One region of the Kocuria turfanensis genome, then DNA from elsewhere that is predicted to be linked to it. Evidence: riboswitches for the same ligand, from Rfam matches in the RefSeq annotation. Region 1 holds a riboswitch; each other region holds the start of a gene.
The links. Region 1 has a riboswitch for S-adenosylmethionine ahead of AYX06_RS08255 (methylenetetrahydrofolate reductase). Riboswitches for the same ligand answer to the same signal wherever they lie in the genome.
Positions count from the first base shown of each region.

Region 2: it holds a riboswitch for S-adenosylmethionine, as region 1 does, so the genes downstream of both, AYX06_RS13380 (O-acetylhomoserine aminocarboxypropyltransferase/cysteine synthase family protein) here and AYX06_RS08255 (methylenetetrahydrofolate reductase) in region 1, are expected to answer to the same signal.
Region 3: it holds a riboswitch for S-adenosylmethionine, as region 1 does, so the genes downstream of both, AYX06_RS01635 (O-acetylhomoserine aminocarboxypropyltransferase/cysteine synthase family protein) here and AYX06_RS08255 (methylenetetrahydrofolate reductase) in region 1, are expected to answer to the same signal.
Region 4: it holds a riboswitch for S-adenosylmethionine, as region 1 does, so the genes downstream of both, AYX06_RS09720 (acyl-CoA dehydrogenase family protein) here and AYX06_RS08255 (methylenetetrahydrofolate reductase) in region 1, are expected to answer to the same signal.

Region 1 covers NZ_CP014480.1:1,781,477-1,788,603, forward strand. Annotated here, with positions in the region: gene ehuD (ectoine/hydroxyectoine ABC transporter permease subunit EhuD) at 1-515, shown strand, start outside; gene ehuA (ectoine/hydroxyectoine ABC transporter ATP-binding protein EhuA) at 586-1,347, shown strand; gene AYX06_RS08230 (VOC family protein) at 1,401-1,817, opposite strand; gene AYX06_RS08235 (SRPBCC family protein) at 1,820-2,317, opposite strand; partial or broken gene AYX06_RS08240 (ArsR/SmtB family transcription factor) at 2,324-2,674, opposite strand; gene AYX06_RS08245 (hypothetical protein) at 2,721-4,127, opposite strand; gene AYX06_RS08250 (glycosyltransferase) at 4,115-5,107, opposite strand; SAM riboswitch class I at 5,337-5,440, shown strand; gene AYX06_RS08255 (methylenetetrahydrofolate reductase) at 5,509-6,432, shown strand; gene metE (5-methyltetrahydropteroyltriglutamate--homocysteine S-methyltransferase) at 6,557-7,127, shown strand, end outside.
Region 2 covers NZ_CP014480.1:2,905,794-2,912,920, forward strand. Annotated here, with positions in the region: gene AYX06_RS13365 (alpha-ketoacid dehydrogenase subunit beta) at 1-236, opposite strand, end outside; gene AYX06_RS13370 (thiamine pyrophosphate-dependent enzyme) at 233-1,408, opposite strand; gene AYX06_RS13375 (Lrp/AsnC family transcriptional regulator) at 1,650-2,102, shown strand; SAM riboswitch class IV at 2,278-2,410, shown strand; gene AYX06_RS13380 (O-acetylhomoserine aminocarboxypropyltransferase/cysteine synthase family protein) at 2,426-3,754, shown strand; gene AYX06_RS13385 (cystathionine gamma-synthase) at 3,763-4,953, shown strand; gene AYX06_RS13390 (sulfurtransferase) at 4,977-5,834, shown strand; gene AYX06_RS13395 (SDR family oxidoreductase) at 5,920-7,127, opposite strand, start outside.
Region 3 covers NZ_CP014480.1:365,829-372,955, forward strand. Annotated here, with positions in the region: gene AYX06_RS01620 (energy-coupling factor ABC transporter ATP-binding protein) at 1-79, shown strand, start outside; gene AYX06_RS01625 (energy-coupling factor transporter transmembrane component T family protein) at 76-705, shown strand; gene AYX06_RS01630 (biotin transporter BioY) at 736-1,332, shown strand; SAM riboswitch class I at 1,854-1,966, shown strand; gene AYX06_RS01635 (O-acetylhomoserine aminocarboxypropyltransferase/cysteine synthase family protein) at 1,972-3,276, shown strand; partial or broken gene AYX06_RS01640 (PLP-dependent transferase) at 3,278-3,514, shown strand; gene AYX06_RS01645 (DUF1852 domain-containing protein) at 3,697-4,716, shown strand; gene AYX06_RS01650 (methionine synthase) at 4,713-5,756, shown strand; partial or broken gene AYX06_RS19075 (pyruvate kinase) at 6,247-6,381, opposite strand; gene AYX06_RS20825 (glycerate kinase) at 6,473-7,127, opposite strand, start outside.
Region 4 covers NZ_CP014480.1:2,093,829-2,100,955, forward strand. Annotated here, with positions in the region: gene AYX06_RS09700 (VIT1/CCC1 transporter family protein) at 1-603, opposite strand, end outside; gene AYX06_RS09705 (hypothetical protein) at 1,006-1,428, shown strand; gene AYX06_RS09710 (LLM class flavin-dependent oxidoreductase) at 1,462-2,832, opposite strand; gene AYX06_RS09715 (MFS transporter) at 2,829-4,298, opposite strand; gene AYX06_RS09720 (acyl-CoA dehydrogenase family protein) at 4,302-5,639, opposite strand; SAM riboswitch class I at 5,751-5,845, opposite strand; gene moeB (molybdopterin-synthase adenylyltransferase MoeB) at 5,993-7,127, opposite strand, start outside.

The DNA.
Region 1 (7,127 bases):
TCAAGCGCGCGCTGCCCACTCCCCTGCGACAGATCGTCCACTGGGCCACCGAGTTCGTCCGGATGACCCCGCTCGTGGTGCAGCTGCTGTTCGTGTACTACCTGCTCACCGAGGTGTCCCCCCTGGTTATCGGTGTCGCGGTCATCGGCATCCACTACGCCACGTATATGGCCGAGAGCTATCGGGCGGGCATCGAGTCAGTGCCGAAGGGCCAGTGGGAGGCCGCTACGGCACTCTCCCTCCCTGCGTCCCGCACGTGGCGCGCGGTGGTCCTGCCGCAGGCCCTGCGTGCGACGATCCCCTCCCTGGGCAACTACGCGGTGGCCATGTTCAAGGACACGCCGTTCCTGTTCGCCATCTCCGTGGTGGAGCTCGTCACGTCCGCCCAGCAGTTCGGGGCCCGCAACTTCGCGTACACGGAGGCGTTCACGCTCGCCGGCCTGATCTTCCTGCTGGCCAGCTACCCCACCTCCGTCCTGATCCGCCGATTGGAGAAACGCCTTGCCCACTACTGACCGTGAGGACGAGCTTCCCGAACAGCGCACCGCAGGCGACTCGACGCCTCCTGCGCCGGGGCGGGACCAGGTGCCGACCATCGAGTTCCGCGACGTCGTGAAGCGGTTCGGTGGCCACACCGTGCTCGACGGACTCGACTTCAGCGTCGACCGCGGCGAGCGGGTCACGCTGATCGGCCCCAGTGGATCGGGCAAGACCACCATCCTGCGGCTTCTGATGACCTTGGAGGACCTGACGGACGGGTTCATCCTCGTGGGCGGCGAGCCCCTGACCCACGAGTTGCGCAACGGGCGGCGTGTGGAGGTGCCGGCCAAGCGGAAAAAGCAGATCACACGCCGGATCGGCATGGTCTTCCAGCAGTTCAACCTGTTCCCCAACATGAGCGTGCTGGAGAACGTCACCGAGGCCCCCGTGCACGTGCTGGGGATGAAGAAGACCGAGGCGAAGGACAAGGCCATGGGCCTGCTGCGGCAAGTCGGGCTGGAGGAGAAGGCCGATGAGCACCCTTCGAGGCTGTCCGGCGGTCAGCAGCAGCGCGTCGCCATCGCCCGGGCCCTCGCGATGGACCCGGAGATCCTCCTGCTGGACGAGGTGACGTCCGCGCTGGACCCGGAGCTCGTGGACGACGTGCTCAACGTCCTGCGCGAGGTCGCGGACACGACGGACATCACCATGCTGATCGTGACCCACGAGATGCAGTTCGCCCGGGACGTGTCCCACCGGGTGCTGATGTTCGACGCCGGGCGCATCGTCGAGGACGGCGCTCCGGAGATGATCTTCACGGCACCGCGCAACGAGCGGACGAAGACGTTCCTGCGCGCGATCCTGTGAGCGTCCGCTCCCGGGCGGGTACGGGCCGTCCGGGAACGCCCGGGAGCGGACGCTCAGAGGCGGTGCTCGGGCGGGATCAGCGGACGACCGGCGCGAGCCCGCAGCTCCTGGACCACCCACGAGTTGCCGTCGGGATCGCTGAAGCCGAAGACCGTGCCACCGTCCCGCTCGTCGATCACCGTGATCCCGCTGACCTCCACGCCCCGGGACAGCAGCTCCTCCCGGGCCGCCCGGGCGTCCGCGACCACCAGCTGGAGCCCCCGCAGGGACCCGGGGGCCATCTCCCGGTGGGCGGGGAGGTTGCCCACCACGATCGAGCAGCCGGACCCGGGCGGGGTCAGCTGGGCGATGTCCATCTGCTCGGTGGTGGTGTGGTGGTCGAGGTGGAAGCCGACCTGGTCCCGGTAGAACTCCACGGCCCGGTCGACGTCGCGCACCGGCACCAGCACCACCTCGAGGGTCCAGTCCACGCTCAGCCTCCCTGTCCGCCGAGCAGCCCGGCCAGCAGCTCCTCGAGCCGCTCGTAGCCCTCGGCCATGCCCTTCTCCATGCCGGAGCCGACCATCCCGTCGCGGGCCTCCTGCGAGGCGTGGACGGTGTGCCCGCGCAGCCGGCACCGGCCGCCGCCCAGGTCCTCGAAGCGCAGGTACTCGAGGTCGACCGCGTCGGGCCAGCCCTCGTACTCGAAGGTCTGGACGACCAGCTCGTTCTCGCGCACCGTGTGGAAGACGCCGCGGAAGGCGTGCTCCTCGGCGCTGTCCTCGCCGCGCTGGACGAAGCGGTAGGCGCCGCCGGCGCGGAACTCGAAGCCGTCGATCCGGGTCCGCAGCCCGCGCGGGCCGATCCACTGCCGGAACAGCTCGGGGTCGGCGTGGGCGCGGTAGACCTCCGCTACGGGGAAGTCGAAGTCCCGCTCGAAGTCGATGTACGGCACGTCGTCGGGGACGGTCAGGTACAGGGCGTGTCCCATGGTGGGCTCCTCCCGGTGCGCGCCGCGGGGTGCGGCGCGGGTGTCGAGCACGGCGTCGAGGCGGCGGAACTGCTCCTCCCGGACCAGCCGGTACCGGTCGATCCAGGCGGTGAGCGCCTCCAGCCGTGCGGGGTCCAGGTGGACGGGCCGCCGCTGGGCGTCACGGGTGCGCGTGACGAGCTGCGCCTGCTCGAGGACCTGGATGTGCTTCGAGACCGCCTGCTTGGAGATCGCGAAGGGTTCCGCCAGTTCGGTGACCGTGGCCGGGCCCCGGCTGAGCCGGGCGACGATCCGCCGCCGGACCGGGTCGGCGAGGGCCAGGAAGGCCCGGTCGAGCAGGTCGTCGTCGGGATCCACGGTATTTGTCAACGCATTCCTTGATCAACCTGTTGGTTGTTCAAGGCTACGCCCGGTGAGCCGGTGCGGCCACTCCCGAGACCGGATCGTGACGCTCGTCCGCCCCCTTCCCCGGGGCCGCGGGCTCGCTCCGCTCCGCGGCGTCGGGGGCGTCCGGCGCCGGGCGCGGCAGGGCGGCGGCGGCCAGGCACGCGGCGGTCACGACGGCGAGCGCGGCGGGCACCCCGCGGTTGACGAAGAACGCGTGGATCTGGGAGTGGTTGCTGAGCACGGTGTACCAGAGGGGCACCGCGGCCGCGGGCAGGGCCAGCACCAGGGCGACCGCCCAGCGGGACGGCCCGCCGCGCCGGTGGGCCAGGACCAGGCCCGCGGCCGCCGCCAGCAGGCAGCCGGCGAGCACGAGCTCCGCGGTGGGCACCCTGGTCCACCAGTAGTCGATGTTGGCGCGCACCCCCGCGCCGAAGGACTCCGCGACCCCCGCGTGGTCCCCGCCGGTCCGGTTCCCCACGTTGCGGCGGACCACCTCCACGGTGGCCGGGACGCCCAGGAAGGCGCCGGCGATCACCCACCGGGCCGCCCAGGTGACGGCGAAGGCCACGGGCCAGACCGCCCCGGCCAGGAGCACCGCCACGAACGTGGCCCTCAGCTCGCGGCGGTGGAACCACGTCACCGCGCCCACGGCGAAGGCGGACATCGCCCACGGGACGGCGGGCGTGGTCAGGAGGTCGACGAAGCAGAAGAGCGCGGCGCCCAGGGCGGCGCCCGCGCAGCCCAGCCGGGGCGAGCGGCCGGCCCCGAGCGTGGCGAGGACCACGGACAGGAAGATGAAGGCGATGGAGATCGACTGGCTGAAGGAGGTCGAGGGGGTGGACAGCAGGTTGGTCCCCGCGACGTAGGGCAGCACGAGGGCCAGTCCCACGGCGGTGGAGGTCCGGGCGCGCAGCGCGAGGAACGCCCCGGCCAGGGCGAGCACCATGAGGGTGCCCGAGACGATCCGCAACCCCTCCAGTCCGGCCACGGCCAGCACGGGGCGGGTGAGCACCGTGTAGCCGGCCCAGTACTTGAAGTAGTCGTTGTCCTCGAGCACGGCTCCCTCGGCGATGGCCCGGAGCTGCTCCGGCCCGCCGCCGCAGGTGGCGAGCCGGGGCATCCGGACGGCCCGGCTGAACGCCGACTCCTCCGGGGACGCACCCAGGCCCGTGCCCGCGACCACGCACTCGGTGAAGGTGTCCGCCGGGGTGCCCATCCGGTCGACCGTGCCGTGCGGGCCGTAGGTGCCGTCCTCGACCGCGGCGAGGAGGTGCTCGACGACGGGCCGGTCCGGCACGGCCTGGCCCACCACCAGCAGCCCGAACAGGGCGAACTGCAGGACCACCAGCATGCCCAGGCCCTGGAGCCAGGGGCGCAGCGGGGCCAGGCGGCCGCCGGTGTCCGCCGCGGTCACCGGGCCCACCGGCGCTCCTGCGCGGCGGGCGGAACGGGACGGTCCGCCCCGGCCCCGCCGCTCCACGGCGGGGCCGGCTGGCACAGGTAGAACAGCCGGGAGGTCTCCCGGCGGATCCTGGCCTGCCCGTGCAGCAGGACGCCCATCAGCAGGAACACCCCGGCCAGGAGCACGAGGGAGGCGGCCAGGAACGCCGTCGGGAAGCGGGGCACGAGCCCGGTGCCCGCGAACTCCACCACCACGGGCAGGCCCAGGACCAGGCCCAGCAGGAACAGTGCGCACGAGACGGCGCCGGTGACGAGGAAGGGCCGTTCCTGGAAGAGCAGCTGGGCGAAGATGCCCAGGATCCGGAAGCCGTCGTGGTAGGTCCGCAGCTTGCTCTCGCTGCCCTCGGCCCGGTCGCGGAAGCCCACCTCCACCTCGGTCTGCGGCACGCGGGCGTTGACGGAGTGCACGGTCAGCTCGGTCTCGATCTCGAACTCCCGGGACAGCGCCGGGAAGGACTTCACGAAGCGCCGCGAGAAGACCCGGTAGCCGCTGAGCATGTCGGTGACCTGCCGGCGGAAGGCGAAGGTGACGAGGGTGTTGAAGAACCGGTTGCCGGACTCGTGGCCGGCCCGGTAGGCGGTGCCGCTGACCTGGCGGCGCACCCCGAGCACGTGGTCGTAGGGACCTGCCAGCAGGGTGTCGATCATCCGGGGCGCGTCGGCGACGTCGTAGGTGTCGTCGCCGTCGATGAGCAGGTAGACGTCGGCGTCGAGGTCCGCGAAGGCCCGCCGCACCACGTTGCCCTTCCCCTTATCCTCCTCGCGCCGCACGTGCGCGCCGGCCCGCCGGGCCGCCTCGGCGGTGCCGTCGGTCGAGCAGTTGTCGTAGACGTGGACCTCGATGCCGGGGACCGTGGCGAGCAGGTCGGTGACGACCTTCGCGATCGCGGCCTCCTCGTTGTGGCACGGGACGACCGCCACGATGCGGGGCGAACTGGGCATGGATTCTCGTTCCTGGGGTCGTGGCGGCGGGGCACGTTCATTATGACCGCGGGCGGGCACCGTGCGAACCGGTCCGCAGCGGTGGCACTGCGCGGCGCCGCCGCGGGTCGCGCGACGTCCGGTGTCGATGTTGCGCCGCGTGACGCGCCCGCCGTCACAGTCGGCGCACCGGCGTCTTCTGCGCCGCCGGACTTGGCACCCGCCCGGGCACCCGCTGGAATGGGTCCTGCATCTATCCAGAGCGGCCGAGAGACCTGGCTCGTCGACGCCGCAGCAACCATCCGCAGCCCCACGGGGGCCGCGGAACGGTGCTCCCGCCAGGACCGATGGAGCTGTCGCAGCCTCCCGGGTCCGCCCCGGGACGGCCGGCGCCCTCCCTCGGGGTGACCCCAGGAGGTTCTGTGAGACGACCACCCGACCGGACGGCGCCACCGCCGGCCCTGTCCTACGAACTCTATCCACCGCGCTGCGCGGCGAGCGCCGAGACGCTGCTGCGGACCATCGAGGAGCTGGAGCCCACCCGCCCCGACCACGTCGCTGTCACCTACAGCGGGGACGCCCCGCGGCGGGCCGGGTCACTGGCGCTGCTGGACCACCTCCTGGCCCGCACCGGCCTGCGGCCCCTGGCGCACCTCACGTGCGTGGGCAGCACGCGGGCCGAGCTGGAGGAGACCGTCACCTCCCTGCTCCACCGCGGGGTCCGGGGCGTCCTGGCCCTGCGCGGGGACCTGGAGCCGGGCGCGGAGCCCGGCGAGCTGGCCCACGCCGGGGACCTGGTGGAGCTCGTGCGCGAGGTCGAGCAGCGCCACACCGCGTCCCTCGCCGCCGGACGGCTCGCCGTGGGCGTGGCCGCCTACCCGACCCGGCACCCCGAGTCGCCGTCCTTCCGGCACGACATCGAGGTGCTGCTGGCCAAGCAGCGCGCCGGGGCGGACTTCGCGATCACGCAGGTCTACTTCCGCCCGCAGCGCTACGAGCGCCTCGTGGTCGCCGCCCGGGCCGCCGGGGTGACGATCCCGATCGTGCCGGGGATCATGCCCGTCACGGAGCCGCGGCGGCTGGCCACGCTCTGCCGGCTCGCGGGGCTCCGGCCCCACCCGGGCCTGGCCGCGGCCCTGGAGGATGCCTCCGGCCCCGCCGAGCGGCACCGGGCGGGCGTGGCCTTCGCGACCCGCCTCGCCCGCGCGGCCCTCGACGCCGGGGCGCCCGGGCTGCACCTCTACACCTTCAACGAGCACCGGGCCGCCCTGGACCTGCTGGAGCGCGTGGACCTGCCGCGCGTGCCCCACCAGCCGGCCGCACTGCCGGATCTGCTGCCCGCCTGAGCAGCCAGGGACGCCGTCCGGCCCGGCCGCCCCTCGTGGCCCGGGCCCCGTCCCGCACCTCGTCCCCGACCTCTGCCCGACCCCTTTCCCGGACCTCTTCCCAGACCTGCTGAGGAGCACACCCATGAGCACGACCACCCCTGCCGTCCCCTTCCCCGCCGCCACCATCACCGGCTACCCCCGGATCGGCCGGCGCCGCGAGCTGAAACAGGCCCTCGAGGCCTACTGGGCCGGGCGCTCGACCCGCGAGGAGCTCGAGGCGGCCGCCGGCGAGCTGCAGCTGGCCACCTACCGCCGGCTGGTGGAGCTGGGCCTGGGCGCGCAGGACGCGTCCCTGCCCGCGGCCTTCCCCCTCTACGACCAGGTCCTCGACACCACCGTGGCCCTCGGGGCGGTCCCGTCCCGCTTCGCGGACCTCGCCGGGGAGGACGGGCGCCTGGACCTGGACGGCAGCTTCGTGCTGGCCCGCGGCGACGCCGGGCGGGCACCGCTGGAGCTGACCAAGTGGTTCGACACCAACTACCACTACCTGGTCCCCGAGATCGGCCCCGGGACCCCCTTCACCGCCTCCGCCGACCGGCTCGTGGCCGACGTCCGCCGCGCCGCCGAGCACGGCTTCACCGTCCGCCCCGTCCTCGTGGGGCCTGTCTCCTTCCTCCTCCTGGCCAAGGCCGACGACGACGCCCCCGCCGGTT
Region 2 (7,127 bases), 1.1 Mb from region 1:
GCGATCCCGGACTCCGCCAGCGGGGTGTCGAAGCAGCGGGTGCGCCCGAAGCGCTGCGTCAGCCCGTCGGTGATCCGGAAGACCCCGCCGAGGGTGCCGACGTCCTCCCCGAAGACGACGACGGCGTCGTCGGCGGTCAGGGCGTCGGCCAGGGCGGTGTTGAGCGCCTGCGCGAAGGTGGCCGGCCTGGCGGCCGGGGTCTGCCCGGACGGTGCGGGGGCCTGGAGGGTGCTCACGGTGCGGTCTCCTCTCGGGCGAGCTCGGCGGCGAGGATCTGCTCCTGCTCGGCGAGCTGCGGGGTCTGCTCGGTGTAGACGTGGCGGAAGAGCTCGCGCGGGTCGACCTGCACGTCGGCGTTCATGCCGTCGCGCAGGGCCGCGGCGACGTCCTCGGCGGCGGCGGCGATGCGCTGCTCGGCAGCGTCGTCGAGCAGCCCCTCCCCGGCCAGGTAGGCGCGCATGCGGGTCACGGGGTCCTTGGCGATCCACTCCTGCACCTCGGCGTCGTCGCGGTAGCGGGTCGCGTCGTCGGCGTTGGTGTGCGCCTGCATGCGGTAGGTGTGGGCCTCCACGAGCAGGGGCTCGGACTCCGAGCGCGCCAGGTCCACGGCGCGGCCCAGCGTGGCGAGCAGGGCAACCAGGTCGTTGCCGTCCACCCGCTCCCCGGCCATGCCGTAGCCGACCGCCTTGTGGGCGAGGCTGGGGGCGGCCGACTGCTGGGACAGGGGCACGGAGATCGCGTAGCCGTTGTTCTGCACGAAGAACACGACCGGCAGCTTGAACACGGCGGCGAAGTTCAGGGCCTCGTGGAAGTCGCCCTCGCTCGTGGCGCCGTCGCCGCACATGGCCAGGACCACGGTGTCCTCACCGCGCAGCTTCGCGGCGTGGGCCACGCCCACCGCGTGCAGCAGCTGGGTGGTCAGCGGGGTCGACTGGATGCCGACGTGGTGCTCGTGGGGGTCGTAGCCGCCGTGCCACTCGCCGCGGAAGATCGACATCACGTCCAGGGGCCGCACGCCCTTGGTCATCACGGCCACGGTGTCCCGGTAGGTGGGGAACAGCCAGTCGCCCTCCTTCAGGCACAGGGCCGCGGCCACCTGGCAGGCCTCCTGCCCGTGGCTGGAGGGGTAGACGGCCATCCGGCCCTGGCGCACCAGCGCGGAGTTCTGGTCGTTGACCCGGCGGCCGACCACCAGCTTCTCGTAGGCGCCCAGCAGCACGTCCCCCGCGGGCAGCGGGTACTCGTGGCCGGGCTCGGTGCCCTGCTCCTCGGCCGGCAGCAGGCGGCCGGTGGGGTCCACCATCCGGATCTCGCCGCGGGCCGGGAGCATGTACTGCTCCGGTGTGATGCCGAAGGTCTGGGAGGCCCGGAGGATCGGGTCCTCGGGGGTCTCGACGGTCTGGCTCATGGTGTCCCCTCGGTCGGTCCCCGGTCCGGGCGCGGACGCGGGGAGGCAGGAAGGCCGCTGAAGTTCTGTCCGCCCAGTATGAGAAGAACGGATGGTTCGTATCCAGGTCCGCGGGAAAGTCCAGAATCCTGCGGGCATCGGTGCCGTCTCCGTGGACGAAATGTTTTACTGTGGCGTGGGACACACGCATTCGTCCGACACCGTTTCCCGCCCTTCCGTCCCGCCCCGAAGGAGTCCCGCCGTGCCCTCGACCCCCGTCCCGCTGGACGAGACCGACCGGAAGATCCTCGCCGAGCTCTCCCGGGACGCCCGGCAGTCGGTGACCGCGATCGCCGCGGCCGTGCACGTCTCCCGCGCCCACGCCTACGCCCGCATCAACCGGCTGCGCGACGAGGGGGTGATCCTGCGCTTCAGCACCGTGATCGACCCGGTGCGCGCCGGGCTGCAGGCCTCGGCCTACGTGACGCTGAAGCTCCAGCAGAACACCTGGCGGGAGCTGTGCGGGCAGCTGCAGGCGATCCCGGCCGTGCACCACATCGCCCTGGTCGGCGGGAACTTCGACGTCATGCTGCTGGTGCGCGCCGTGGACACGGTGCACCTGCGGCAGGTGATCTTCGAGCACATCCAGCAGCTGCCCGGCGTGGTGGACACCCAGACGTTCCTGATCTTCGAGGACATCGACACCCGGGCGTGACCGGCCCGGGCGCCGGGTGCCCCGGACGTCCCGGGGAGGGATGTCGCAGGGGCGTCACGAACGGCGTCACGAGCGGCGTCACGAACGGCGTCACGAGCGGCGTCACGATCCGTCACGGACGTCATGTTCGGTCGCGGAACGGCGCCGGCCCGCCCCGCGCATAGTGTGGTCCCAGCTTCACGAGACGCGACTGTCAAGCTCCGACTGGGTCGCGCACCAACCCCATGCTCACCGGGTGGTTCGGATGAGGAAGCGGCCTGCATCCCCGTTGCCGCGCAGCGGGTGACCGGTGCGGGTAAGAGCAAGTGCACAGGAGCCGCGCCATGTCCCTCCCCGTGACCGATCACGACCTCTCGACCCGGCAGATCCACGCCGGCGCCGACCACGACCCCGGGCAGCGCACCCTCACGGTGCCGATCTACCAGAGCGCCGCCTTCGAGTTCCCGGACTACGAGGCCGCCCGGCAGATGTTCGCCCAGACCCGCGCGGGCTTCACCTACACCCGCACCGGCAACCCCACGGTGGCCGTGCTGGAGCAGCGGATCAGCGACCTCGAGGGCGGGGTGGGCGCCGTGGCCACCGGCTCCGGGCAGTCCGCGGTGGCCGTGGCGCTGCTGGCCCTGCTCGGCCAGGGGGAGGACAAGCACCTGGTTGCCTCCGAGAAGCTCTACGGCGGGACCGTGGACCTGCTCACCGACTCGCTGGCCGACCACGGCGTCGAGGTCGACTTCGTGGACCCCACCGTCCCCGGCGCCTGGGCCGCGGCCGTGCGCCCCGACACCCGCGCCTTCCTGCTCGAGTCCATCGGCAACCCGCTGGCCACGCTGCCGGACCTGCCCGGGATCGCCGACGTCGCCCGGGCGGCCCGGGTGCCCGTCGTCGTCGACAACACCCTCGCCTCCCCGGCGCTGTACCGGCCGCTGGAGAAGGGCGCGGACATCGTGGTGCACTCGGCCACCAAGTTCCTCGGCGGCCACGGCAACGCCCTGGCCGGGGCGGTCGTGGACGGCGGGACCTTCGACTGGTCCGCCCAGCCCGCGAGGTGGCCGCAGTTCACCCGCGCCCGCGCCCGCTGGGGCGGGCAGAGCCTGCTCGACAAGTGCGCCGGCGCCAGCCCCTACCTGCACCTGGTCCGGGCCAAGTACGTGCACGACCTCGGCACCACGCTGTCCCCGTTCAACGCCAGCCAGATCCTGCAGGGCACCGAGACCCTGGACCTGCGGGTGGCCCGGCACACGGCCTCGGCGCTGACCGTGGCCGAGTTCCTCGCCGGCCACCCCGCCGTCGCGCGCGTGCACCACCCCGGGCTGCCGGGGGACCCCGGGGCCGGGATCGCGGCCCGGGACTTCCCCCGCGGCACCGGCTCCGTGTTCTCCTTCGACCTCGCCGCCCCGGACGCCGCCGTGGGGCCCTTCATCGACGGGCTGCGGCTGTTCAAGCTGGTCGCCAACATCGGCGACACCCGCAGCCTCGTGGCCCACCCGGCCGCGATGACCCACTGCCGGCTCACGCCCGAGCAGCGCCGGGCCGGCGGGATCGCCGAGACCACCGTCCGGCTCTCGATCGGCCTCGAGGCCCCCCAGGACCTCGTGGCCGACCTCGGCCAGGCCCTCGACACCGTGCTCGAGACCGTTTCGACCCTCCGGAAGTGAGCCCCACCATGAGCCAGACCGTCACCACCCGCCGGCGCGGGTTCACCACCACCGCCGTCCACGCCGGCCAGCAGCCCGACCCGCTGACCGGGGCCGTCATCCCGCCGGTCTACCAGACCTCCACCTTCGCCCAGGACGGGATCAACGTCCTGCGCGCCGGCCACGAGTACAGCCGCGGCTCCAACCCCACCCGCAACGGCTTCGAGGAGCAGCTCGCGGCCCTGGAGCACGGCGAGCGCGCGTTCGCCTTCGCCTCCGGGATCGCCGCCGAGGACGCGCTGCTGCGGGCGGTGCTGCGCCCGGGCGAGCACGTGGTGCTCGGCGCCGACGGCTACGGCGGCACCAACCGGCTGATCACCCGGGTGCTCGCCCCGTGGGGGATCGGCCACACCCCCGTGGAGATCACCGACCTCGACGCCGTCCGCGCCGCGATCCGCCCCGGGGACACCACGGTCCTGTGGCTGGAGACGCCCTCCAACCCGCTGCTGGGCATCGCCGACGTTGCGGCCTGGGCGGAGCTGGCCCGGGAGGCGGGGGCGCTGCTCGTGGTGGACAACACCTTCGCCTCCCCGTACCTGCAGAACCCGCTGCTGCTGGGCGCCCACGCCGTGGTGCACTCCACCACCAAGTACATCGGCGGGCACTCCGACGTCCTCGGCGGGGCCGTGGTCGTCGGAGCCGCCGCCTGGCGCGGCGCCCCGCTCGCCGAGACGGTCGGCTTCCAGCAGTTCGCCGCCGGCGCCGTGGCCGGGCCCCAGGACAGCTACCTGGCCGCCCGCGGGCTCAAGACCCTGAGCCTGCGCATGGAGCGCCACCAGGAGAACGCCCAGCGGATCGCCGAGTGGCTGCTGGAGCGCCCGGAGGTGTCCGGGGTGCTCTACCCCGGGCTGCCCGGGCACCCCGGCCACGCGCTCGCCGCGACGCAGATGCGCGGGTCCGGCGGCATGGTCTCCTTCCGCCTCGCCGGGGGAGAGGCCGCGGCCCGCGCCGTGGCCGAGGGCACGCGGCTGTACTCCCTGTCCGTGAGCCTGGGCGGGGTCGAGTCCCTGATCTGCTATCCCTCGGAGATGACGCACGCCTCGGTCCGGGGCACCCCGCTGGCGGTGCCCACCGACCTCGTGCGGCTGTCGGTGGGGATCGAGGACGTCGAGGACCAGCTGGAGGACCTCGAGCGGGCGCTCGCGGGCGCGACCTCGTAGGCGGAGGCGCTACCCTGACCCGCATGAGCACCGGCACCCCGCACTCCGAGACGTTCCTCGAGCTGCCCGGGCCCGTGGTGGGCACCGGGTGGCTGGCCGGCCACCTCGGCGACCCCCGGCTCGTGCTGGTGGACGCGAGCTCCACGCTCAACCGCACCGACGAGGCGATCCCGGGCGCCCTGCTCCTGGACCTGGACGGGCCGTTCTCCGACCCGTCCGCGGAGCTGCCGCACACGATGCCCGCGGCGGGGCGGCTGACCGCGGCGGCCCGTGCGCTGGGGATCTCCCGGTCCAGCACCGTGGTGGCCTACGACGGCAAGGGGCTCTTCGCCTCCGCCCGGGTGTGGTGGATGCTGCGGGCGGCGGGCTTCGACCGGGTCGCGGTGCTCGACGGCGGGCTGCCGGCCTGGGCCGCCGAGGGGCGGCCCGTGGGCGTGCACGCGGATCCGCCGGCCGAGCCCGGCGACGTCGAGCTCGTGCCGCAGGAGGGGTTCTTCGTGGGCGCCGACGACGTCGCCGACGCCCTGGAGGAGCCCGGGGCGGTCGTCCTCGACGCCCGTTCCGCCGGCCGGTTCGCGGGCACGGAGCCCGAACCGCGGCCCGGCCTGCGCCCCGGCCACATGCCCGGGGCGGTCAGCCTGCCGTACACGCAGCTGCAGGGCCCGGACGGGCGGCTGCTGCCGCTGCCCGAGCTGCGGGCGCGGATCGCGGCGGCGGCCCCCGAGGGGCGGCGCGTGGTGACCAGCTGCGGCTCGGGGCTCACCGCGTGCGTCCTGGCCCTGGGCGCCCACCTCGCGGGCCGCACGGAGGTCTCCGTCTACGACGGCTCCTGGGCCGAGTGGGGCCGCCCGGGCCCGCGACCGGTGGCCGGCCCCGGCTGAGCCGGGCCGGCGGCGGGGGTCGGCCCCGGCTGAGCCGGCCTGCCGTCGGGGGTCGGCCCCGGCTGAGCCGGGCGCCGGCCCGTGGTCAGCCGCGGGCCGCGGCGTCCCGCGCGGCGGCGGTCCGCTCGATGTCCTGGTCGGCGGCGGCCCGCGCGGTGCTCTGCTCGGCGGTCCGCTCCGGGGCGTCCGGGCCGGAGCCGTCCCGCGCGGCGGCCGCGGCCAGGATGTTGCGCGCCATGGAGGGGAAGATGAAGCCGTGGAAGGGCCACACGCCCCACCAGTAGAGCCGGCCGGGCAGGCCCTTCGGGAAGAAGATGGCCCGCTGCCGGTAGCGGCTGCCCTCGCCCTCGGGCTCCACGGACAGCTCGAGCCAGGCCCGCCCGGGCGCCCGCATCTCGGCGTGCAGCAGCAGCTTGTGGCCCTCCTCCAGCTCCTCGACCCGCCACCAGTCCACGTACTCGCCGACCTGCAGGTCCGTGGCGTCGCGGCGGCCGCGGTTGAGCCCGGCGCCGCCCACGAGCTTGTCCATGACCCCGCGGACCTGCCAGGCCAGCGGCAGCGAGTACCAGCCGTTGCGCCCGCCGATGGACTCGATGACCCGCCACACCTGCTCGGGCCGGGCCGGGCCGGTCCGGCTGCGCTCGTCGACGAAGACCGTGCGCCCGGCCCAGTCCGGGTCCGAGGGGAGGGGGTCCGCCGCGGCCTCGGAGGAGCTGTAGTGGACGTCCCACGTGGTCTCCACGGAGTTGTCCTCGATCTTCTTCAGGGCCAGCGCCACGGCCCGGCGGTAGCCCGCCAGGCCCTCGGGGGGCGGGGGGACGTAGGCGTCGATGTCGTGCTCGTCCGCGACCGCGTCGTGCTGCAGGGACTGCACGAGCGGCACGGCCAGCGCCAGCGGGATCGGGGTGACCATGCCCACCCAGAACCCGGACAGCCGCGGCGCCGGCAGGGGGAGGTGGAAGACCACGCGCCGGCGGAGGCCTGCCACGCGGGCGTAGCGGCGCATGGCGTCCGCGTAGGTCATCACGTCGCGGGAGCCGATGTCGAACGTGCGGTTGAGGTCCTCCGGCAGGTCCATCGCGTGGACGAGGTAGTACAGGACGTCGCGCACGGCGATGGGCTCGATCCGGTTGGTCACCCAGGAGGGGGCCGGCATGACCGGGAGGGTGTCGCCCAGGTGCCGGATCATCTCGAAGGAGGCCGAGCCGGAGCCGATCACCACGCCGGCCTGGAGCACCACCGCGGGCACCGCCCCGGCCAGGAGGATCTCCCCGACCCGCACCCGCGAGCGCA
Region 3 (7,127 bases), 1.4 Mb from region 1:
GGTCCACGAGGGCCGCATCGCCTTCGACGGCGACCCCGGCCGGGCGCTCGAGTTCTACTGCCGGATCAGCGACTCGTGACCGGCGCCAGCCCCGCCGGTCCCCTGGCCGCGGTCCCGGCCGGGCCCAAGTTCGCGGTGCTCTTCCTCGCCAGCATCGCCCTGTACGCGGTGCCCGGGCTCCCGGCGCAGATCGGCTTCTTCGTCCTCGCGGTGGCGGCGGTGCTGCTGACCCGCACCCCGCTGCCGCGGCTGGCGCGCATGCTGGCCGGGCTGTTCCTCGTCGTGGGGATCGTCGCCGTCACCCTGGTGCTGACCACCGGCTGGGAGGCCGCCGCGGTCTCGGCCCTGCGGCTGCTCAGCCTCTGCTTCCTCGCCTACGCCGTCACCCTGAGCACCGCGTTCAGCGAGATGCTGGCCCTGTTCGAGACCCTGCTGCGCCCGGCCCGGCACCTGGGCCTGAACCCGGCCCAGATCAGCCTGGCCCTGTCCATGACGATCCGGTTCATCCCCGAGATCCGCACCCAGTACCTCGCGATCCGCGAGGCGCAGTTCGCCCGCGGCCTGCACCACCGCCCGGTCGCCGTGCTGGTGCCCCTGCTGGTGCGCACCCTGGAGTCCGCCCAGGAGATCTCCGCCGCGATCGACGCCCGGTGCTACGACTCCGCCCCGCCGGGCCCGCGCCCCGCTCCTCCCGTGTCCGACTGACCTCCCGTCCCGCCCACCCGAAGGATCCCCATGGCCGCCGAGAACCCGCAGACCACCCAGAACACCGTCCTCGTGGCGGTCTTCGCCGCCCTGATCGCCGCCCTGGGCCTGGTGCCGCCGATCACCGTGGGCATCATCCCCGTGCCCATCACCCTGCAGACCCTCGGCGTGATGCTCGCCGGCGCGCTGCTCGGCCCGGTCCGGGGCATGCTCTCCGTGGTCGTGCTGGAGGTCCTCGTGCTCGCCGGGCTGCCGCTGCTGGCCGGCGGCCGGGGCGGGCTCGGGGTGTTCCTGGGGCCGACCGGCGGCTACGTGCTCGGCTGGATCCCGGCCGCCCTGGTCATCGGCTTCCTGGTGCAGCACTGGGCGCTGCGGCAGGCCCGTCCCGCGGCCCGTTTCGCCGCCGTCCTGCTCAGCACGGTCGTGGGCGGCATCGGCGTGGTCTACGCCTTCGGGGTGCCGTGGACGGCCGTGGTCGCCGGGCTGCCGCTGTCCACGTCCTTGCTGGGCTCGCTCGTGTTCGTCCCCGGCGACCTGCTCAAGGCCGTCGTGGCCACCGCCGTGGCCCTCAACGTCCACCGCAGCTACCGCCGTCTGCTCGGCGGCGTGCAGACCACTTCTCGCTAACGGCCGGCACACGCGTCTCGCCGCACCTGCAATAAAGTCCCGACCACCTGCAAAGCGGTCAATGCGCAACTTTACATATGGCCGGCTACCGGACACTGCCCGTGGGAACGACGATGCAGATGAGGTTGGTCATACGCCGCGGGTTGCCACGGGCGAAGAGCGGGACCGGGGAGAGCCCTCCTGTGGTGCCGGAGGACGAATCCGAGGGCTCCGTGCACGGCTCCCGGGATCCGGTTGACGCCGTTCACCACGCCATTGATGACGCCACCCCCAGGCGGGCGTCATCTTTTCCGCGCACAACGCCCTCGACGACGCCCTGGTCTTCCGCCGGGACATCACTGAGCCCACGATGAGGGCCGGGCGGCCGGCCGTCACAAACTGTCACAAACCCGGCCCGACGTCGGCCGAAGCGGCCGAGCGCGACCGCCCGGCCCGAATATGTCCCGACGTGTGGTTTTGTGACAACCGACCCCACCGTCCGTTGGACTATAGAGCCGTCCATCGAGTGGGATGAGCGCACCACACCATCCAGAGCGGCCGAGAGATCTGGCTCGACGACGCCGCAGCAACCAGTCAGCCGACCCTGGGACACCGGGACCGGCGGGCACGGTGCTACCGCCAGGACCGATGGAGGATCGAATGAATCACCACGCCACCCAACAGGTCCACGCCGGCTACGAGCCCGAGGCCCCCTACTGGCCGGTGGCCGTGCCCATCCACCAGACGGCGGCCTACCGCTTCCCCGATCACGCCACGGCCGCCTCGATGTTCCGGCTGGAGACCCCCGGGTTCACCTACAGCCGCACGGGCAACCCCACGGTCGCCGTGTTCGAGAACCGACTGGCGGCCCTGGAGGGCGGGATCGGGGCCATCGGCACCGCCACGGGACAAGCCGCCGTCGCGCTGTCCCTGCTGACCCTGCTCCACGGCGGCAAGCACTTGGTCGCCTCCAGCCAGCTCTACGGCGGGACGGTGGACCTGCTGACGGACACCTTCGCCGACTTCGGCATCGAGGTCACTTTCGCCGACCCGGCCGACCCGCAGGCCTGGGGCGCGGCGATCCGGCCGGACACCCGCGCGTTCTTCCTGGAGTCGATCACCAACCCGCTGGCCACCGTGCCGGACCTGCCGGCGCTGGCGGACATCGCCCACGCCTCCGGGGTCCCGGTCGTGGTGGACAGCACCTTGGCGACGCCGGTCCTGTACCGGCCACTGGAACATGGTGCCGACGTGGTGGTGCACTCCGCCACGAAGTTCATCGGCGGGCACGGGGCCGTCCTCGGCGGGGCGATCGTGGACGGCGGCACCTTCGACTACGGCGCAGCCCCGGAGCGGTGGCCCCAACTGACCCGGCCCAAGGCCCGCTACGGCGGACAGGCACTCATCGACCGGCACGGCCGCGGCGCCTACCTGGCGCTGGCGCGCAGCAAGTTCCTGCACGACCTCGGCCCCTCCCTCGCCCCGGCCAGCGCCGCCCAGTTCATCCAGGGCCTGGAGACCCTCGGCGTCCGCATCGCCCGGCAGGAGGAGACCGCGCGAACGGTCGCCGAGCACCTGGCCCGGCACCCCACCGTCGGGCGCGTCCACCACCCGGCGATCCCCGGACACCCCAGCGCCGCCCTCGCCGAGAGGGACTTCCCGCACGGCACCGGCTCGGTGTTCTCCTTCGACCTGGCCGCCGGCTCCGAGGCCATCGGCCCGTTCATCGACGCTCTGGAGCTGTTCCAGCTCGTGGCCAACATCGGGGACGTGCGCTCCCTGGTCAGCCACCCGGCGACCATGACGCACTGCCGGCTCACCCCTAACCAACGCCGGGCCGCAGGCATCGCTGAGACCACGATCCGGCTGTCCATCGGACTGGAGTGTCCCGAGGACCTGATCGCCGACCTCGACCGGGCGCTGGCCACCGTACCGGCCTCGGCCCTGACCGGGGAGGCGCGCTGAGATGACCCTCCTGAACGACTCATCACAGACGGACACTGCGCCGACGGCCCGTCGGGGCTTCAACACGATAGCGGTGCACGCCGGCCAGGCACCGGACCCTCTGACCGGGGCGGTCGTGCCGCCGATCTACCAGACCAGCACCTTCGTGCAGGACGACATCAACGTGCTGCACGGCGGCCACGAGTACAGCCGGGGGTCCAACCCGCCCCGGACCGGTCAGCGCCGCGTCACCGCTGCGGCCCGCGCGGCCCGGGGAACCGGCAGCCCGGAGGCCAGGATTGACGTCGTCCGGGCAGCGCCGGGGGTGCCAGGAACATGACTGAGGCGACCTTCGGGAGGGCAGTTCACGAGCAACAGGGAAGGACGTTCGAGATGAGTACAGATCTGGGAGGCAGGCCCCCGGTCCACAGTGAGGAATCGATGCATCAGACCACCAGGACGAACGACTTCACGTTCGGTATCAGCACGACCCGCTTCGATGAGGACTACTGCCCGTCGTCCAGTTCCCGAGGCACGACGAACTTCGCGAACCTGGCCCGCGGCGAGAACCGTCGGCAGAACCTCCGAAACACCCTGACAATGATCAATAGTCGCTTCAACGACCTGGCCCACTGGGACAATCCCAGCCGGGATCGCTATGCCGTGGAGATCGAGATCGTCTCCGTGGACCTGCACTTCGCCGCCGACGGCGACGACGCGGTGTTCCCTTTGATCGAGGTCCTCGACGTGCAGATTCTCGACACGCTGTCCAATGTGCACATCGACGGGATCGTGGGGAACAACTTCTCGTCCTACCTCCGGGACTACGACTTCAGCGTGGTGCTGCCGGAACACCACGCGAAGGCGTCCCGGTCCAGCATCCCCAATGACTTCGGCGAATTGCACGGGAAGCTCTTCACGCACTTCCTGGACTCCGAGGCCTACCGCGAGCGGTTCCCCCAGCCGCCCGTGATCTGCATCAGCGTCTCGAGCACCAAGACGTATCGTCGGCTCGAGAACCACCATCCGATCCTCGGGGTCGAGTATCGGCAGGATGAATCCTCCTTGACGGATCGATACTTCGAGAAGATGGGACTGCGGGTCCGCTACTTCATGCCCCGCGGCGCGGTCGCACCCCTGGCGTTCTACTTCCGGGGCGATCTCCTCAATGACTATTCCAGCCTGGCACTCATCGGTCTCATCAGCACGATGGAAGCGTTCCAGAAGATCTATCGCCCGGAAATCTACAACGCCAATGCGGCGGCTGGTCGGATCTACCGGCCGAGCCTGGAGAGTCGAGACTACTCGGTGACGCAGATCGCCTACGACCGCGAGGAGCGCAGTCAGCTGGCCCTCATGCAGGGGAAGTTCACGGAGGAGCACTTCGTGAAGCCACACCAGACCCTCCTGGAGCAGTGGGCCGCGGCCCACTGCGGACGAGAGACGGAGAAGCACCGATGAACACCCTGTTGCCCACCACCATCGTCGGCAGCCTGCCCAAGCCCTCCTGGCTCGCGGAAGGTGAGACGCTGTGGTCCCCTTGGAAGCTGGACGGCGAGGAACTGCGCGAGGGCAAGCGGGATGCGCTGAGCCTGGCCGTGGACGAGCAGCGCCAGGCGGGTATCGACATCGTCAGCGACGGCGAACAGACCCGTCAGCACTTTGTCACCACGTTCATCGAACACCTCAGCGGCGTCGACTTCGAACACCGGAAGACGGTGCGGATCCGTGACCGCTACGACGCGAGCGTCCCGACGGTCGTCGGCGCGGTGGGCCGTGAGCGGCCGGTTTTCCTCGACGACGCGAAGGCCCTCCGCGCGCGGACCAGCCAGCCCATCAAGTGGACGCTCCCCGGTCCCATGACCATGATCGACACCCTCTACGACAAGCACTACAGGAGTCGCGAAAAGCTCGCCTGGGAGTTCGCGAAGATCCTCAACCAGGAGGCCAAAGAGCTGGAGGCGGCGGGCGTCGACATCATCCAGTTCGACGAGCCTGCCTTCAACGTGTTCTTCGACGACCTCAAAGAGTGGGGCGTGACCGCACTGGAGCGAGCGGCCGAGGGACTGCGCAGCACAACAGCCGTGCATATCTGCTACGGCTACGGCATCAAAGCCAATACCGAGTGGAAGGCGACGCTCGGGTCGGAGTGGCGCCAGTATGAGATGTCATTCCCGCTACTCCAGCAGTCGACGATCGACATGGTCTCCCTGGAACGCCACAACTCCCGCGTCCCGGTCGAGCTCATCGAGCTGCTCCGAGGTAAGCAGGTGATGGTCGGGGCCATCGACGTCGCCAGCGACGCGATCGAAACCCCGGAGGAAGTGGCCAGCACCCTCCGACAGGTGCTCCGGTTCGTCGATGCGGACAAGCTGTATCCGAGCACCAACTGCGGCATGGCGCCACTGGCTCGACAAGTTGCGCGAGACAAAATGATCGCTCTCGCTGCGGGTGCGGAGATCATCCGAGCGGAACTCTCCGGAGCAACCCCCTCGAAGTGACGGCCAGCCAGGGCGTTCAAGACCCGGCGGTGAGCCCCGCCTGACGCCCGAGTGAATCGTCCCCGTTAGCGGCCCCCGGAACGGACGGGACTGAACTGCCGCCCAAGCCCACTGTCCGACGTGCTGAAGTGCCAAGACGGACCTATCGTCATCACGGGCACCATCCTGACTTGCCCGGTGCGGTAGTCCACGACCCGGCCATCGGGGTGCCTGCGGGTGTTGCCGCTCTTGAAATGGTTTCAATAGTCTCTCCAAGGCGGTCGCCGGGCGCAGATGACAGTGATGGCCAGGGCGACGACAGCGGTGCCCTGCCCGGCGGCGTCGGCAGCGGCGATCGCGCGGGCATCTGCCAAGACACTGGGGCGGGTGGAGGCGGCCAAGGGCACACCTCAGAAGACATCCAGTCGGGGTAACGCACCACCCGCTTTGCATATGGCGCATATAGCGGCCATCAAGCCGGCTCAGATGACACCTACACATGCGGCGGTCCCGAGTCGTGGACGGAGTGGTCGCCGTGGCTCATGTTGAGCCGGGCCACGTTCATGCCGGACCGGATCGCCCGGGAGAGGTTCTCGTAGGAGGAGATGGCCGGGCCGATCGTGGCCACGATCTTCGCTCGTCGCATAGGGGACTTCCTGTCATGGGTGATGCCTGGAGGTGGAGGCGCGGGTTCTCGGTGGTGTGTCCTGACCCGGGGGAGGTGTTCCCCCAGGGGGTCAGGAGTCCGGTTGGTGGGTGCCGAGGGCGCGGCGAATGGAGCGCCCGGCTTCCTGGAGCACGGTTGTTGCCATGGCGGGGTTCTGCGAGGTGTCCTCTGTGGTGAGGTCCCCCAGGGCGATGACCGTGGACAGGCCCAGTTGGCGGGCGGCTGCTGTGTCCAAGGTGTTGCGGCCCACCACGGCCCACACCGGGGTGGTGCCGGCGTGGGTGCAGACGGCGGAGATGAGCTTGCCGCCTTCGGTCTGGGCGTCGAGGCTTCCTTCACCGGTGACGAGCAGATCGCACTGGCTCACGTGGGTGTCGAAGTCCAGCAGGTCCAGGAAGTAGTCGGCCCCCGAGACCAGGGATCCCCCCAGCAGCAGCAGGCCGAAGCCGATTCCGCCGGCGCTGCCGGCGCCGGCGGTGTCGGCCAGGGTCTGCGCGTCGAGGCCCGGCAGGTCCTCGCAGGCCTCCACCAGTGCGTGCAGTCCTTCATCGAGTGCTGTCACGGTGTTCTCGTCGGCTCCCTTCTGGGGGCCGAAGACGTGGGCGGCGCCGTGGGGTCCTCGCAGTGGATTGGTGACGTCGCTGGCGCCGATGATCTCGATGCCGCTGAGATCGACGAGGTCGTTGAGGTCGATGTGGGTGATCCGGGCCAGCTCCCCGCCGTGG
Region 4 (7,127 bases), 310 kb from region 1:
GTACTCCCCGGCTCCCATCGACAGGGCCCCGGCCAGCAGCCCGGAGATCCCGGTCAGCAGAACGACCGAGCTGCCCACCCCGCTGGCGCTGATGCCCAGCACCAGCGCCAGGTTGGACACCAGTCCATCGTTGGCCCCGAAGACGGCAGCCCGGAAGCTGCCGGCCATCCGGTTGCGCCCGCGGGTGGCCAGGGCGCGGACGACCTCTTCGTGGATCTGCTCGTCGGCGGCCATCGCGTCGGTGGCGTGGTCGTCGGCCTCGTAGGGGGAGCGGGCCTCGGCGCGCTGCATCAGGGCCAGGACGAACACCGAGCCGAAGTGGCGGGCCAGGAAGCCCAGCAGGCGGGAGCGCAGGGACCCGCGGCGCGGGTGGCCCACGTGGTGGCCCAGCAGGCTCACCCAGTGCTGCTCGTGGCGGGTCTCGGCCTCGGCCAGACCGAGCAGGATCTCCCGCTCCTCCCCGGTGCGCCGGGCGGCCAGGTCGCGGTAGACCGCGGCCTCGGAGCGCTCGTCGGCCAGGTAGCGGCGCCATCGGCGGATCTCCGCCGGGGTGGGCCGGTGCACCGGGGCAGCGGTGGTGTCAGGGTCGGTGGAAGGAGTCATGGTCGTCCTCGAGGCAGGACCCCGGCCGCAGCAGTCGCACCTGGCGGTGGACGGACTTCGGCCGGAGTGGTGTCCGGCCGAAGGTCTCGCTCGCCCGGACACCGTGGTCCAGGTGGCGCGCCGGGTCCCCCGTCGGGGGAGACCAGCATGTCGACGCGCCGCAGCATCCGCCCCGTGGGCGAGTGGGAACTACTCCCCTTCGACGGCTCCAGGCTACCGACCACACCGGCGGGGCCGCATTCGGTGGACCGAAACCGCCCCGTGGTCACATTGCTCAGCTTGCTTTCAGCGTCATCGGCTCAGCGTCTACGCTGGGGCAGCACCACCGGGCTCTTCTGAAGTCCACCCGCGCGGTCCAGCCCCGGCCGCTCCCCCGACCTTCCACCCGATCAGGAAAACGGCATGAACATCTCTGCGTTCGGGGCTCTGGCCGTCGAGCTCCACCCCCACTCCCCCACTCGGTGGGTGGCCACGTACTACCCGATGGTCCACACCCCGTCGGGCCGCTGGGCCGACGTCACCTGGACACTGCACCAGCGCTGCATGCCCCTCGCCCCCGAGCTCATGACACCGGCACGGTGGCTGGAGGCGCGCAGCCCCGACCCCGACGACTCCTGCTACGCCGGCCACCGGGCATGGAGTGAGGCGTTGGCCGCCGGCTACGCGGCAGCCCTGGATGTTCTCGCGGCCGAGGCCGTCGAGGAGGTCTCCTCCCTCGAGAACCCTGATCAGCTGCGGCAGGCGTCGATCGTCGTCCCGGCCGGGCAGCTGGCGGAGTGGGTCCTCGACGACCTCGAGGACGAGACCGCCCAGGTCCGCGGCTGATCCACCGCCGACCCCGCGGGCGCCCCTGGGGGTTCACCTGCGGAAGGACGCCCCGCGGTGGTCGTCGGCCAGCCGCGGACCGGCCCCGGTCAGGACCTCGCGCAGCGTCTGCCCGGCGGGGACGCTCCCGGGCTCCGGCAGCAGACCGCGGCGCCGCAGCTCCGGTGAGACCATGGTCGTGAACCGCTCCAGGTCCGCGGGCCGCACGGCCGCCGAGATGTTGAAGCCGTCGACGCCGGCCTCCTCGCGCCAGCGCTCGAGCTCGTCCGCCACGGTGCCGGGGGCCCCGGCGATGACGGGCCCGCGGCCGCCGATGGCCACGAACTCCGCCAGGTCGCGCACCGTCCAGGTCCGGTCCGGGGACAGCGAGGTGAACGCCGCGAGCGCGGACTGGTTGGCGTCGGTGGCCACGTACTCGAGCGGGGCGTCGGGGTCCGCGCCGGCCAGGTCGACCCCGGTCCAGCCGCCGAACAGGGACAGGGCTCCCTCGATGTCCACGTGCCGGCGGTACCCGGCCAGCCGGGCCTGGGCCTCGGCGTCGGTCTCGGCGACCACCACCGTGGCCATGGTGAAGGTCTTCACGGCGTCCTCGGCCCGCCCGCGCTCGGCCAGTCCGGCCCGGACGCCGTCGGTCCACCGGCGCACGAGCTGCGGGGTGTTGCCGATGAAGAAGATGGCCTCGGCGTGGTCGACGGCGAACTGCTGTCCGCGCTTGGAGGCCCCGGCCTGGAAGAGCAGCGGGGTGCCCTGGGGGCCGGGGTGGGTCAGCGCGTGGCCGGGCACGGAGAACCAGGTGCCCTCGTGGCCGACGGGGTGCGCGAGGTCGGGGTCCACGAAGACCCCGGTGGCGGGGTCGGCCGGCACCGCCCCGGGCTCGAAGGACCCCTCGAGCAGCTTGTACATGACCTCCATGTACTCGTCGGCGCGGTCGTAGCGCTCGTCGTGCGGGATCTGCCGGTCCATGCCCAGGTTCCGGGCGGCGGAGTCCTGGTAGGAGGTCACCACGTTCCACGCCACCCGGCCGCGGGTGAAGTGGTCCAGGGTCGCGAAGGTGCGGGCCAGCAGGTAGGGGGCCTCGTAGGTGACCGAGGCGGTGACGCCGAAGCCGAGCCGCTCGGTCGCCGCGGCCATCGCCGGCACCGCGACGAGCGGGTCGAGCAGCGGGTACTGCACTCCCCCGCGGGCGGTGGCCTCGGTCCCGCCGCCGTAGACGTCGTAGACGCCCGGGATGTCCGCCAGGAACAGCGAGGCGAAGCCGCCGTCCTCGAGGGTGCGGGCCAGGGACGTCCAGTACTCGAGCGTGTCGAACCGCGCGACCCCGGCCTCCGGGTGGCGCCACAGGCCCGGTGACTGGTGCACGGGCACCATCATGTCGAAGGCGTTCAGCAGCAGGGGGCGGCTCATACGGTGGTCCTCTCGGTGGGGGTCCCGGCGGTGGTCCCGGTGGTGGTCCCGGCGGCGGCGCCGACCCGAGCGGAGTCGGCCCGGGCGGAACCGGGACGGGCGGTGACGGCCCCGGTGGAGCCGGCGTGCAGGTCGGTGAGCTCGGTGCCGCGCTGCTCGCGGGCGGGGTCCTTCGCGGCCAGGGCGGCGGCGACGGAGAGCACGGAGAGTCCGGAGAGGTACCCGGCGATCAGCCACGGGGTGTTCCCGCCGGCGGCGAACAGCAGGGCGGCGATCATCGGCATCAGCCCGCCGCCCAGGACGGTGCCGACCTGGTAGCCGAAGCTCACCCCGGAGTACCGCACGTGCACGGGGAACTGCTCGGCGAACCAGGCCGCCTGCGGCCCGTAGATCGCGTCGTGGACGAGGTTGATGCCGAGCACGACCACGAGCGGCAGCAGGGCCAGCGGGCCGGCGTCGAGGAAGGCGAACAGCACCCAGCCGAAGACGCCGATCGCCGCGTACGCGGTCACCGAGACGACCTTGCGGCCCACCCGGTCGGACAGCCAGCCCCAGAAGGGGGTGGAGAACAGGCCGATGGCCGAGGCGATCATCACCGCGGTCACACCGGAGGCGCTGTCCCCGCGCACGTCCCGCAGGTAGGTCAGCATGTAGACCGTCACCAGGTAGTAGACGGCGTTCTGGGCCAGGCGCAGGCCGATCGTGACCAGCAGCGGGCGGCGGTGGTGGGCCAGCAGCTCCCGCAGGGGTGCCGCGGCCACGTTGCCCGAGGCGCGGTGCTCCAGGAACTCGGGGGCGTCGGCCACGCCGAGGCGGATCCACAGGCCGACCGCCACCAGCAGGGCAGAGAGCAGGAAGGGGATGCGCCAGCCGTAGGCGGCGAACTGCTCCTCGCTCATCACGTGCTGCACGACGAAGAACGCCCCGGTGGCCAGCAGCATGCCGGCCGAGGAGCCGATCTGGGTGAAGGACCCGAAGAACCCGCGGTGCCGGGCCGGGGAGTGCTCCACGCTCAGCAGCGCGGAGCCGCCCCACTCGGCGCCGGCGGACAGCCCCTGCAGGATGCGCAGGACGACGAGCCCGACGACGGCCCACCAGCCGATCACCTCGTAGGTCGGCAGCAGGCCGATCAGGGTGGAGGCCACGCCCATGAGCAGCAGGGAGGCCACCAGCAGGGCCTTGCGGCCGATCCGGTCGCCCAGGTGCCCGGCGACGATCCCGCCCAGGGGCCGGGCGATCACCCCGACCGCGAGGGTGGCGAAGGAGGCGACGATGCCGCCGAGCTCGGTGGCCATGGGGAAGAACTGGACGTTGAAGACCAGTGCGGCGGCGGTGCCGTAGAGGTAGAAGTCGTACCACTCGATGGTGGTGCCGGCGAAGGCCGAGGCCAGGACGCGCTTCTTGCCGTGGACGACGCTGGTGCGTCCCGCGGCGGCCGCGGCCGTGGTCGGGGTCGGGGTGGTCATGCGTCAGGCTCCTGGGGCTCGGACGGGGGTGGTCGTGGCGTCGGCCCGGGCGTCGGCCCGGGCGTCGCCGATGGCGTTCAGGCCCTCCGGGAGGGTGCCGTTGATGAGGTAGTCGCCGAGGGCGCGGGCGCGGAAGGCGATCGGGTTGTGGGTGGCCACGGTCTGGGCGTTGCGCCAGTGCCGGTCCAGGCCCTTGGCGGTGGACGTGGCGGAGGCGCCCACGGTGAGGAACAGGTCCTGGGCGGCGCCGAGGGCCAGCTCCGGCACGGTGACCTGGGCGTGCTCCACGGCGATCTCGGACTCGGGCAGCGCCGCCGGGAGGGTGCCGGTGAACTCCGGGCGGTCGGCGCCGGTGGCGACGGCGGCGGCGATCCCGGCGTCCAGGGCGCGGGCGGCGTGCAGCACGGCGGCCTCGGCGGTGAAGGCCTTGGCGGAGATCCGGCCAGTGGCCTCCTGGATCAGCGGGTCCTCCCGGAACGGCAGGCCGAGCCCGGTGTTGAAGGTCCGCCGGCGGGCGGCGATGGTCTCCACGGCGTCCCGCCGGGCGGCGCGGGCGATGCCGGCCAGCACGGCCAGCAGCACGAGCTGGAAGAAGGCGGCCTCGTGGACGGCCTCCGCGCTGCCGGCGGTGCGGTCCAGCACGGCGTCGTCCGGGACGCGCACGCGGTCGAAGACCGCGGTGCCGGTGCCGGTGAGCTTCTGGCCGAAGCCGTCCCAGTCGTCCTCGAGCGTGACCCCCTGGGCGTCCGTGGCGACGACGGCGAAGCGGCGCCCGTCCCGGCCGTCGAGGGCGGCCGAGACGCGGGTGTAGTCGCAGAAGATGGAGCCGGTGGCGTAGAACTTCCGGCCGGTGATCTCCCACCCCTCGGCGGTGCGGCGCAGCACGGTGTTCAGGGTGCCCAGCGCGTTGCCGCCCTTCTCCGTGGAGGCGTTGCCGACGGTGGCCCCGGCCAGCACCCGCGGGTACCAGACGTCCTGGAGCTCCCGGGGCAGGAAGCGCAGGGACTCCACGAAGCCGGCGTGGGAGCGGTAGAGGTGGGCGATGTTGGAGTCGGCCTCGGCCAGGTCGACCAGCAGCCGGGTGAAGTCCTCGACGCTGACCTCGGGACCGCCGTGGGCCGCCGGGACGCGCAGGGCGCCGAAGCCGGCCCGGTCCAGCAGGGCGACCTCCTCGTGGGGCAGCGCGCGCCGCAGGTCCCGGTCCAGGGCGCCGGCGGCGATTCCCGCGAACAGCGGCCCGAAGTGCTCCTTCAGCCCGGCGTAGTCCCCCGGCAGACCGGCGGCGGGGTGCGTGCCGGCGCCGGGACGGGTGGGAGTCCTCTCGGCCGTGGTGCGGCTCATGCGGTGGTCCTCTCGGTCGCACCGAGGAGTGCCGGCCGTCCAGTCGCGCCAGGGGCGGGCCCGACGACGACAGCGCGGGGCCGACGTCACGGAGCAGCTGCAGATCCGGGATCTCCATCGGTTCTGGCCTTAGCACCCTGACCCCTGTGAAGGACGGGTTGCTGCGGCGTCGTCGAGCCAGATCTCTCGGCCGCTCTGAATGGGACGCATGACATCGCACCAGAGAGCCGGGGTGCGGAGCCACCTGATGACCGTCACATGTCATCGGCTGTCACGAGGACGTCACAGACGGTCATGTCCTCCCGGGTGGTGTAAGGATCCCACCACAACACAGGGGGGAGCCGCGGATCGGCTCAGTATCGCGGCCGGTCCGGCTCCACCTGCTCCGCCCAGGCCAGCACCCCGCCCTCGAGGTGGCGGACCCGTTCCTCCCGCCCGGCGTAGAACGGGCGCAGAGCGGCCAGGGCGGTCGCCGAGCGGGCGCCGGCCTTGCAGTGCAGCACGAGGTCCGCGCCGCGCGCCTCCGGCGGCAGGGCGTCCGGTCCCCGGTCCAGCAGCTCCTGCAGCGGCACCGGCACGGCGCCGGGGATCGCCAGGAGCTGCCGCTCCCAGTCCTCCCGCACGTCGACCAGCACGAAGGCCGCCTCCCCGCGCGCTCGCCGCTCCAGCAGCCGGGCCAGCTCGGCCGCCCCGACCGTCTCGGCGGGCTCGGCCCCGCCGCCGGGCAGCGGGCGGACGGCCTCGGGCTCGGCGACGGCGGTGACCGGGGCGGCGTCCGGGTCCGGGTCCAGGCGCATCTCGCGCCAGGTCATCGCCAGGGCGTCGTGCAGCAGCACCCGCCCGAGCAGGGGCTCCCCGGTGCCGGTGATCAGCTTGACGGCCTCGGTGACCATCACCGCGCCCACGGTGGCGGGGAGCATGCCGAAGACCCCGCCCTCGGCGCAGCTGGGGACCTCCCCGTCCGGCGGCGCCTCGGGATAGAGGTCCCGGTAGGTGGGCCCGTGGCCGGCCCAGAAGACGCTGACCTGCCCCTCGAAGCGCAGGATGGAGCCCCACACGCAGGGGATCCCGGTGAGAGCGGCGGCGTCGCCGACCACGTAGCGGGTCGCGAAGTTGTCCGCGCCGTCGAGGACGAGGTCGTACTCGCCGAGGATCTGCACGGCGTTGTCCGCGGTGAGCCGGCAGGGGTGGGTGCGCACCCGCACGAGCGGGTTGAGGGCGGCCACGGCCTCCGCGGCGGAGTCCGCCTTGGGCCGGCCGACGTCGGCGGTGCGGTGCACCACCTGGCGCTGCAGGTTGGAGACCGCCACGACGTCGTCGTCGACGATCCCCAGCGTTCCCACGCCCGCCGCGGCGAGGTACTGCAGGGCCGGGGCGCCCAGTCCGCCGGCGCCGACCACGAGCACCCGGGCGTTGCCGAGCCGGCGCTGGCCGAGCGGGCCGATCCCGGGCAGGGTCAGGTGCCGGGCGTAGCGCTCGAGCTCCGCC